DNA from 2 places in the Serratia sp. ID 25-353 genome. Region 1 is predicted to be linked to the other one. Evidence: predicted binding sites of a transcription regulator. Region 1 holds the regulator's gene; the other holds the start of a gene.

Region 1 (4,211 bases):
GTGACGCCGAAAACCATTCGTTAATGCCCTGCTCTGCGCGGTTGCGGCCTGGGTCGCAACCGCCTGTTCAAGCTCTCGCCCATCGCACCACCCCACGCGCATTTCTCGCTTTTCTTCCTGTTTTTTATGATGAAAATTGTTAAGATTGAAAGACCACAATAAAAAACGGCCCATATGACTCTCGCCCCGGCGGGAAGCGAATGGCGCTGTAAAGGAGGAAGCAATGTCGTTTGAATTACCTGCATTACCGTATGAGAAAAACGCGCTCGAGCCGCACATCTCCGCCGAGACCCTGGAATACCACTACGGCAAACACCACAACACCTACGTGGTTAACCTGAACAACCTGGTGAAAGGCAGCGAATTCGAGGGCAAATCGCTCGAAGAGATCATCAAGACCTCTGACGGCGGCGTCTTCAACAACGCCGCGCAGGTGTGGAACCACACCTTCTACTGGCACTGCCTGTCGCCACAGGGCGGCGGTGAACCGCAGGGCGAACTGGCGGCGGCGATCGTCAAATCCTTCGGCTCCTTCGCTGCGTTCAAAGAGCAGTTCACCGATGCCGCAGTGAAAAACTTCGGCGCCGGCTGGACCTGGCTGGTGAAAAAACCGGACGGCGCGCTGGCGATCGTCAACACCTCCAACGCGGCCACCCCGCTGACCGGTGAAGACAAACCGCTGCTGACCGTTGACGTGTGGGAACACGCGTATTACATCGATTACCGCAATGCGCGTCCAAAATACCTGGAAAACTTCTGGGCGTTGGTCAACTGGACCTTCGCCGCGGAAAACCTGGCGTAAGCGCAGGTTCTGAGGTGATGAGGCGCAGCCAGGCTGCGCCTTTTTTATAACCGGGGGTAAATCAGTTCAACGCGGCAACGAAGCTGAAAGCGATAATGACCGCCAACGCGCAGACGGTGGTAAACAGCGACATCTTCAATTCGGTATCCATGACAACTCCTTTAAAATGGGCTTTCCTAAGGATAAAAGGCGCACAATTAGTACGTCAAATCATTTTCCCACAGTTCGCCGATAAAATCTTGTTATCATTTCCCGGTTTATAATCTCGATTACCTCTTCCACTTTTGTTCAATATGCGACAAAATTCGCAGTTCACAACTGCGTACCGGCATCCATGCCCCTCCTGACTAAGCGCTGAAGACTTCAACACACTAAAAACTCAGTTTTCGCTTCTCTGGAGAAGGATCTACGTAGGCAAACGATTAACATCACACTTACATGCTGTAAACATGTGAGTTCAGGAGTCATTCCTTACATGGCAACGATTAAAGATGTGGCCAAACGCGCGGGCGTTTCCACCACCACCGTTTCGCACGTCATCAATAAGACTCGTTTCGTCGCCGAAGAGACCAAAGCGGCCGTGTGGGCCGCCATCAAAGAGCTGCACTACTCGCCGAGCGCCGTGGCGCGCAGCCTGAAAGTCAATCACACCAAGTCGATCGGCCTGCTGGCCACCTCGAGCGAAGCGCCCTACTTTGCCGAAGTGATCGAGGCGGTGGAAAACAGCTGCTACAGCAAGGGCTACACCCTGATCCTGTGCAACTCGCACAACAATCTGGACAAGCAGCGCGCCTACCTGGCGATGCTGGCGCAAAAGCGCGTCGACGGCCTGCTGGTCATGTGCTCCGAGTACCCCGATCAGCTGCTGGGCATGCTGGAAGACTACCGTAATATCCCGATGGTGGTGATGGACTGGGGCGCCGCGCGCGGCGACTTCACCGATACCATCATCGATAACGCGTTCGAAGGCGGCTATCTGGCCGGCCGTTATCTGATCGAGCGCGGCCACCGCGATATCGGCGCCATTCCGGGCCAGCTGTCGCGCAACACCGGCGGCGGCCGTCATCAGGGCTTTATGAAGGCGCTGCAGGAAGCGCATATCGACATTCGCGAAGAGTGGATCGTCCAGGGTGACTTCGAGCCGGAGTCCGGCTACAAGGCGATGCACCAAATCCTGTCGCAAAAACAGCGGCCGACCGCGGTATTCTGCGGCGGCGACATCATGGCGATGGGCGCCATCTGCGCGGCCGACGAGCTGGGGCTGCGGGTGCCACAGGATATTTCCGTGATCGGCTATGACAACGTGCGCAACGCCCGCTACTTCACCCCGGCGCTGACCACCATTCACCAGCCTAAAGAACGCCTGGGCGAAATGGCCTTCACCATGCTGCTGGATCGCATTATCAGCAAGCGCGAAGAGTCGCAGGTGATCGAAGTGCATCCGAAGCTGATCGAACGCCGCTCGGTCGCCGACGGCCCGTTCATCGACTACCGCCGCTAATCCCTCGCGCCGGAAGCCTGCGCGGCTTCCGGTTCCACCTCGCTCAGCCATTCCTGATTCAGCGTTTCCCCATCGCCAAGATACGCCAGCAGCCAGCTCATCGCCGGTGACGGTTTATCCTGCTGCCAGGTCAGGCAGCAAGGGCTGGCGGGAAACGGCTGCTGCAACTGCAACGCCGTCAGCTCACCGCGCTGCACCCGCGGCAGCGCCCGATGTGCCGGCATCATGCCGACGCACAGCCCGGCGCACAAACAGTCGAGCGCCGAAGTCCAGTCCGGCACCACCAGCCGTCGCTGGTTATCCAGCGTCCAGGTGACGCGCTTGGGCAGATTGCGCGAGGTGTCCTCCAGGCAAAGCGAAGGGTATGGCCGCAGCTGATCGTCATTCAGCGGCCCCGTCAACTGCGCCAGCGGATGTTGCGGGCTGGCCACGCACAGCCAGTTCATATAACCCATGTCGCGAAAGGCGAAGCCGCCGCCGACCGGCACCGCACGGGTGGCGCCGATCGCCATGTCCGCTCTGCCGTCCACCAAGGCATCCCACACGCCGTTGAACACCTCGGGTTGCAGCATCAATTCGACGTCGGGGAAATGACGGTAGAAATCCAGCACCAGTTGGCGGCTGCGCTGCGGTTTGACGATGATGTCGACCGCGATATTCAGCTGGCCGCGCCACCCGTTAGCCACCTGCTGACAGTGGCGGCGAGTGTCGAGCATTTTTTTGATAACAACTCGCGCATCCTTGATAAACAACGCGCCGGCCGGCGTCAACTCCACGTCGCGGTGACGCCGCTCAAACAGCGGCACCGCCAGCCATTGCTCCAGCTGCCGTACGGTATAGCTCACCGCCGACGGCACCCGGTGCAGCTCCTGCGCCGCCGCGCTGAAACTGCCGGTACGCGCCACTGCGTCGACCACTTCAAGAGAATATTCAGACCACATCGCTTTGCCTTCAATTTTTTTAACAGCACTTTGCAAATATTACCGTTTCACAAGCAGAGATCCAGCCGGATACACTGGCCGGCGCTAAAAACCTGCGACACTAAAATATTAACGAGAAATACCATGCGAAATTCCTTTGGCTTTATGTTCTACCTCGCCGGCCTGAGCATGCTGGGTTATCTGGCGACCGATATGTACCTCCCCGCCTTCGGCGCCATGCGGGAGGAACTGCAAATTTCCGCCGGCGCGGTGAGCGCCAGCCTGAGCATCTTCCTGGCCGGCTTCGCCTTCGCGCAGCTGCTGTGGGGGCCGCTCTCCGACCGCCTGGGCCGCAAACCGGTATTATTGATCGGCCTGACGCTGTTCGCCCTCGGCTGCCTGGGCATGCTGTGGGTAGAGAACGCCGTGCAGCTCTGGATCCTGCGCTTTATTCAGGCCGTCGGCGTCTGTTCCGCCGCCGCCATCTGGCAAGCGCTGGTGGTCGACCGCTATCGCGAAGGCCAGGCCAACCGCGTATTCGCCACCATCATGCCGCTGGTCGCGCTGTCGCCGGCGCTGGCGCCGCTGCTGGGCGCCTGGCTGTTGAACCACGCCAGCTGGCGCGCGATCTTCGCCGTGCTGCTGGCCATCACCGTACTGCTGCTGCTACCGACGCTGATGCTCAAAGAGCGCGCCAAAACGCAGCCCACCGCCGAGGCGCCAAAAAACGGCGTCAGCTTCTGGCGACTGTTGAAATCCCCGGTGTTCAGCGGCAACGTCGCCATGTATGCCGCCTGCTCGGCAGGCTTCTTCGCCTGGCTGACCGGCTCGCCGTTCATCCTCGGTGATATGGGCTATGGCCCGAGCGACATCGGTCTGAGCTATGTGCCGCAGACGCTGGCTTTCCTGCTGGGGGGCTATGGCTGCCGTGCCGCGCTCAAGCGCATCAATGGCAAAACCCTGCTGCCGTGGCTGCTGGTAGCTTATG
Region 2 (4,211 bases), 2.5 Mb from region 1:
GCTTTTTCATAAAGCGGTTGCTGGCCTTCTTCATCACCCACAACCAGGTGAAACGCAGCACCAGCAGCGCGGCGTAGATGGTGGCCACGTCGGCGAACAGGTACCAGGTCTGGATGGTCGGATCCAGCTCCGCCTGCAGGATAGAGGTTTCAAGAATGCCCGGCAGCTGCAGGCCCAACATGATGAACACCATGCCGTTGAACACGAACTCCAGCATCGCCCATACGCTGTTGGCGCGCAGGCGCATCGCCAGCGGCGCGTTGCGGATCACGCCGGATTGGCTGATGGTCATCCCCGCCGCTACCGCCGCCAGGATGCCGGAGACGCCGATGTGTTCGGCGATCAGGTAAGAAGCGAACGGCAGCAGCAGCAGGAATACGATCTGGGTCGCCGGATCGTCGCCGCTCCAGCGGCTCATCACCCGCAGCGATTTACTGTAGGTCCAGGTGACTGCCACGCCGGCCAGCAGGCCGCCGATCGCCACTTTGAGGAATTCGAGGGTCGCGCCGCCCACGGTGAACACCATGGTGCCCATCGCCACCGCGATGGCGAACTTGAGCGACACCAGACCGGACGCGTCATTCATCAGCGCCTCGCCCTCGAGCACGCCCATGATTGGCTTGGGAATGCGCCCTTTGCCGACGATGCCGGACAGCGCCACGGCATCCGTCGGCGACAGCACTGCCGCCAGCGCGAAGGCCGCCACCAGCGGAATGCCCGGCACCATGGCGTAGATCAGATAGCCGACGCCGACCACGGTGATCAGCACCAGCACCAGCGCCAGGCCGAGAATTTCACGCCCGTGGTGCAGGAATTCGCGCGTCGGCGTTTTCCAGCCGTCGGCGAACAGCAGCGGCGGGATGAACAGCACCAGGAACAATTCGGGATCAAAGTCGACGTGCAGCCCGAAATGCGGCCAGGCCAACAGGGCCCCGATGGCGATTTGCATCAGCGGCAGCGGCACCTGGAACGGCAACATGCGTGTCACCACCCCGGACAGGGAGACCACCAGGATCAAAATGAGGATTGTAAAAAAGATTTCCATGCTTTCCTTAGACTCTACGATTCAGACGACATCGGCTCAGGGCCTGCGTTGGTCCCGATAGTAGATCACTTTTTTTACAGCCGTTAAAGCTTGTTGTGCCTTTCAAAACGCGGTGCAGAACAGAAGAAGACTTATCTTAAGAAGGGAAATGCCGTGACAGATTCCCCCGCCCATCGGGCGAGGGAAATCCGCGGGGCTTAAATTGCCCAGCCGCCGGCGTAGAACGCCACCAGCGCCACGGCGATCAGCACGGTGCCGATGTTCAGCTTGCGCCATTCGCCGGAGAAGATGCGGCCGATGACCAGCGAGCTGAAGCCCAGCATGATGCCAGTAACGATATTGCAGGTCAGTACGATGAACACCGCGCACAGCAGGCCAGCCATCGCGTCGACGAAATCGTTGAAGTCCAGCTTGGTGACGTTGCTCAGCATCAGCAGGCCGACGTACATCAGCGCCGGTGCGGTGGCATAGACCGGCACCAGATAGGCCAGCGGCGACAGGAACAGGATCAGCAGGAACAGAATGCCGACCACGGTGGCTGTCAGGCCGGTCTTGCCGCCCGCGGCGGTGCCGGCGGCGGATTCGATGTAGACCGCGGCGGGCGCGGCGCCCACCAGGCCGGAGAAGATGCTGCTCAGGGAATCCGAGGTCAGCGCCTTGCCGCCGTTGATGATCTGCCCGTCTTTATCCAGCAGGTTGGCCTGCCCGGCCACCGCGCGGATGGTGCCGGTGGCGTCGAACACCGCGGTCATCACCAGCGCCAGCACGCTCGGCAACACCACCGGCTGCAACGCACCCATGATATCCAGGCTGAAGATCAACGATTTGCCGTCAGCATCCGCCAGGCTCGGCATGGCGAACAGCCCCTGGTATTTCACCGCCGGGTCGAAGATCAGGCCGATGATGGAAATGGCGATGATCACCAGCAGAATGCCGCCGGGCACGCGCAGTTTTTCCAGGCCGAAGATCACCGCCAGGCCGACCAGCGTCATCACCACCGGGAAGGAGGTGAACGCGCCAAGCGCCACCGGCAGGCCATCCAGCGGGTTCTTCACCACCAGGCCGACGCCGTTGGCGGCGATCAGCAGCAGGAACAGCCCGATGCCGATGCCGGTACCGTGCGCCACCCCCATCGGCAGGTTGCGCAGGATCCAGGCGCGGATGCCGGTGACCGAGATAATGGTAAACAGCACGCCCATCACGAACACCGCGCCCAGCGCCACCGGAATGCTGATGTGCTGGCCCAGCACCAGGCTGAAGGCGGTGAAAGCGGTCAATGAAATCGCACAGCCGATGGCCATCGGCAGGTTAGCCCACAGCCCCATCAGCAGCGAGCCCAGACCGGCCACCAGGCAAGTGGAGACAAACACCGCCGCCGGCGGGAAGCCCGCTTTGCCCAGCATGCTCGGCACCACGATCACCGAGTACACCATCGCCAGGAAGGTGGTCAGCCCCGCTACCACTTCCTGGCGCACGGTGCTGCCGCGCGCGGAAATTTTAAAATAGCCATCAAGCCCGCCGGTTGGTTTTGCGGCGTGGTTCGCTTGAGAGTTCGACATAGGTTACTTCCCCTGTGTTTCATGAATCGGCCCGTCACAGCAGGCCGGTAATCTCGCCCGCGCCCGATCGCCACGTAATCGTTTACGTCACGTTCCGCATCCTTGCCCTTCCGTCGCATCGCCAACGGCAATGCGCACCAAGGCAAACGTTTAACTCGCAGCGCGCGGTACGGGTAATTTATGGTGGTTTATTCAAGGCAAACGATTATCCTGCCTTCCATAGCGTCTAATCAACTAAAGATCGCGGCAATTTATGCAGAAAGTGGCGGGAATGGCGCCTGCACGATAAAACCGGGGCGACGGGCGCCCCGGCGAATGCCGTCACGGCGAGATTATTGCGTCTGCACCGCGGCGGGATCCATATACATCAATTCCCAGATATGGCCATCCAGGTCCTGAAATCCGTGGCCGTACATCACGCCGTAGTCCCGTGGCGGGTGATAAGTGTTGCCGCCGCCGGCGACCGCCTTGCGCACCAGTTCGTCCACCGCCGCCCGGCTGGGCTGCGACAGGCACACCAGCACTTCGGTGGCCTGTTTGGCGTCGCCGATCGGGTTCGGGGTAAACATCCTGAATTTGTCGTGAGTCAGCAACATCACGTAAATCGTGTCGCTGACCACCATGCACGCGGCGGTGTCATCGGTAAATTGCGGGTTGAAAGTGAAACCCAGGTGGGTGAAAAACGCCATCGAGGCGGGCAGATCGCTTACGGGCAGGTTAACGAAGATTTGCGTAGCCATGGGCTACCTCCGATGAAGAATGACCCCATCGAGTATAGCCCATCCGGTTAGCTCAGCAGGTCGTAAGGGCCGCCCTGCTCCAACGCCCGCTGGTAGGCGGGCCGGGCGTGAATGCGTTGCAGAAAGCCGCGCAGTTTCGGACAATCATCCAACGCGCCGCGCGCCGCCATCGCCTCCAGCGGGAAGCTCATCTGAATGTCCGCCGCGCTGAAGTCGTTGCCGACGAACCAGCTGCCCTTGTTCAGGTGCTGTTCGAGGAATTCGCAGTGCGGCGCGATCTGCTTGTCGAGATATTCGCGCTGCACGCCCTTGCCGATCGCGCCGGCCACCGGCCGCAGCAGCCAGGGGATCGGCGGCTGCCCGAGACGGCTGAACACCAGTTTCATCACCAACAGCGGCATCAGCGATCCTTCGGCGTAGTGCAGCCAGTAGCGGTATTGCTGGCGCGCGTGGAAGTCAGTCGGCATGAACATCCCTTGCGCGTCATAGGCTTCCTGCAGGTATTCGATGATGGCGCCGGATTCCGCCAGCGTCAGATCGCCGTCGACGATCACCGGTGATTTGCCCAGCGGGTGGATCTTTTTCAACGCCGCCGGCGCCAGCATAGTCTGCGGATCGCGTTCGTAGCGTTGCACCTGATAGGGCACGCCCAGCTCTTCCAGAAACCACAGAATGCGCTGCGACCGTGAGTGATTGAGATGATGAACAATGATCATAAAGAAGCTCCTGTCCGCTGCCACACCAGTTCGCCCACCTGCACGCCATTGCCGAGCTGCAAGGGCACCGTGCGCAACGTCAGCCGATCGCCGCTGAAAGCGTAAAAACGCACCTGACGGCTGCCTACCCAGTTGGGGAACGAACAGCTTT

The links. Region 1 encodes PurR, which represses purine synthesis genes. Its sites were predicted from a motif close to CANGCAAACGTTTGCNTG; they were not measured.
Region 2: the regulator PurR is predicted to act here: its motif matches at 2,744-2,761, upstream of ACYF6X_RS22000 (NCS2 family permease).

The regions. Positions count from the first base shown of each region.
Region 1 covers NZ_CM139236.1:1,958,716-1,962,926, forward strand. The annotation lists gene ACYF6X_RS09320 (C40 family peptidase) at 1-24, shown strand, start outside; gene sodB (superoxide dismutase [Fe]) at 224-802, shown strand; gene cydH (cytochrome bd-I oxidase subunit CydH) at 864-953, opposite strand; gene purR (HTH-type transcriptional repressor PurR) at 1,278-2,303, shown strand; gene punR (DNA-binding transcriptional activator PunR) at 2,300-3,244, opposite strand; gene punC (purine nucleoside transporter PunC) at 3,368-4,211, shown strand, end outside.
Region 2 covers NZ_CM139236.1:4,586,736-4,590,946, forward strand. The annotation lists gene ACYF6X_RS21995 (Na+/H+ antiporter) at 1-1,045, opposite strand, end outside; gene ACYF6X_RS22000 (NCS2 family permease) at 1,243-2,604, opposite strand; gene ACYF6X_RS22005 (VOC family protein) at 2,937-3,344, opposite strand; gene ACYF6X_RS22010 (glutathione S-transferase family protein) at 3,392-4,060, opposite strand; gene ACYF6X_RS22015 (lipocalin-like domain-containing protein) at 4,057-4,211, opposite strand, start outside.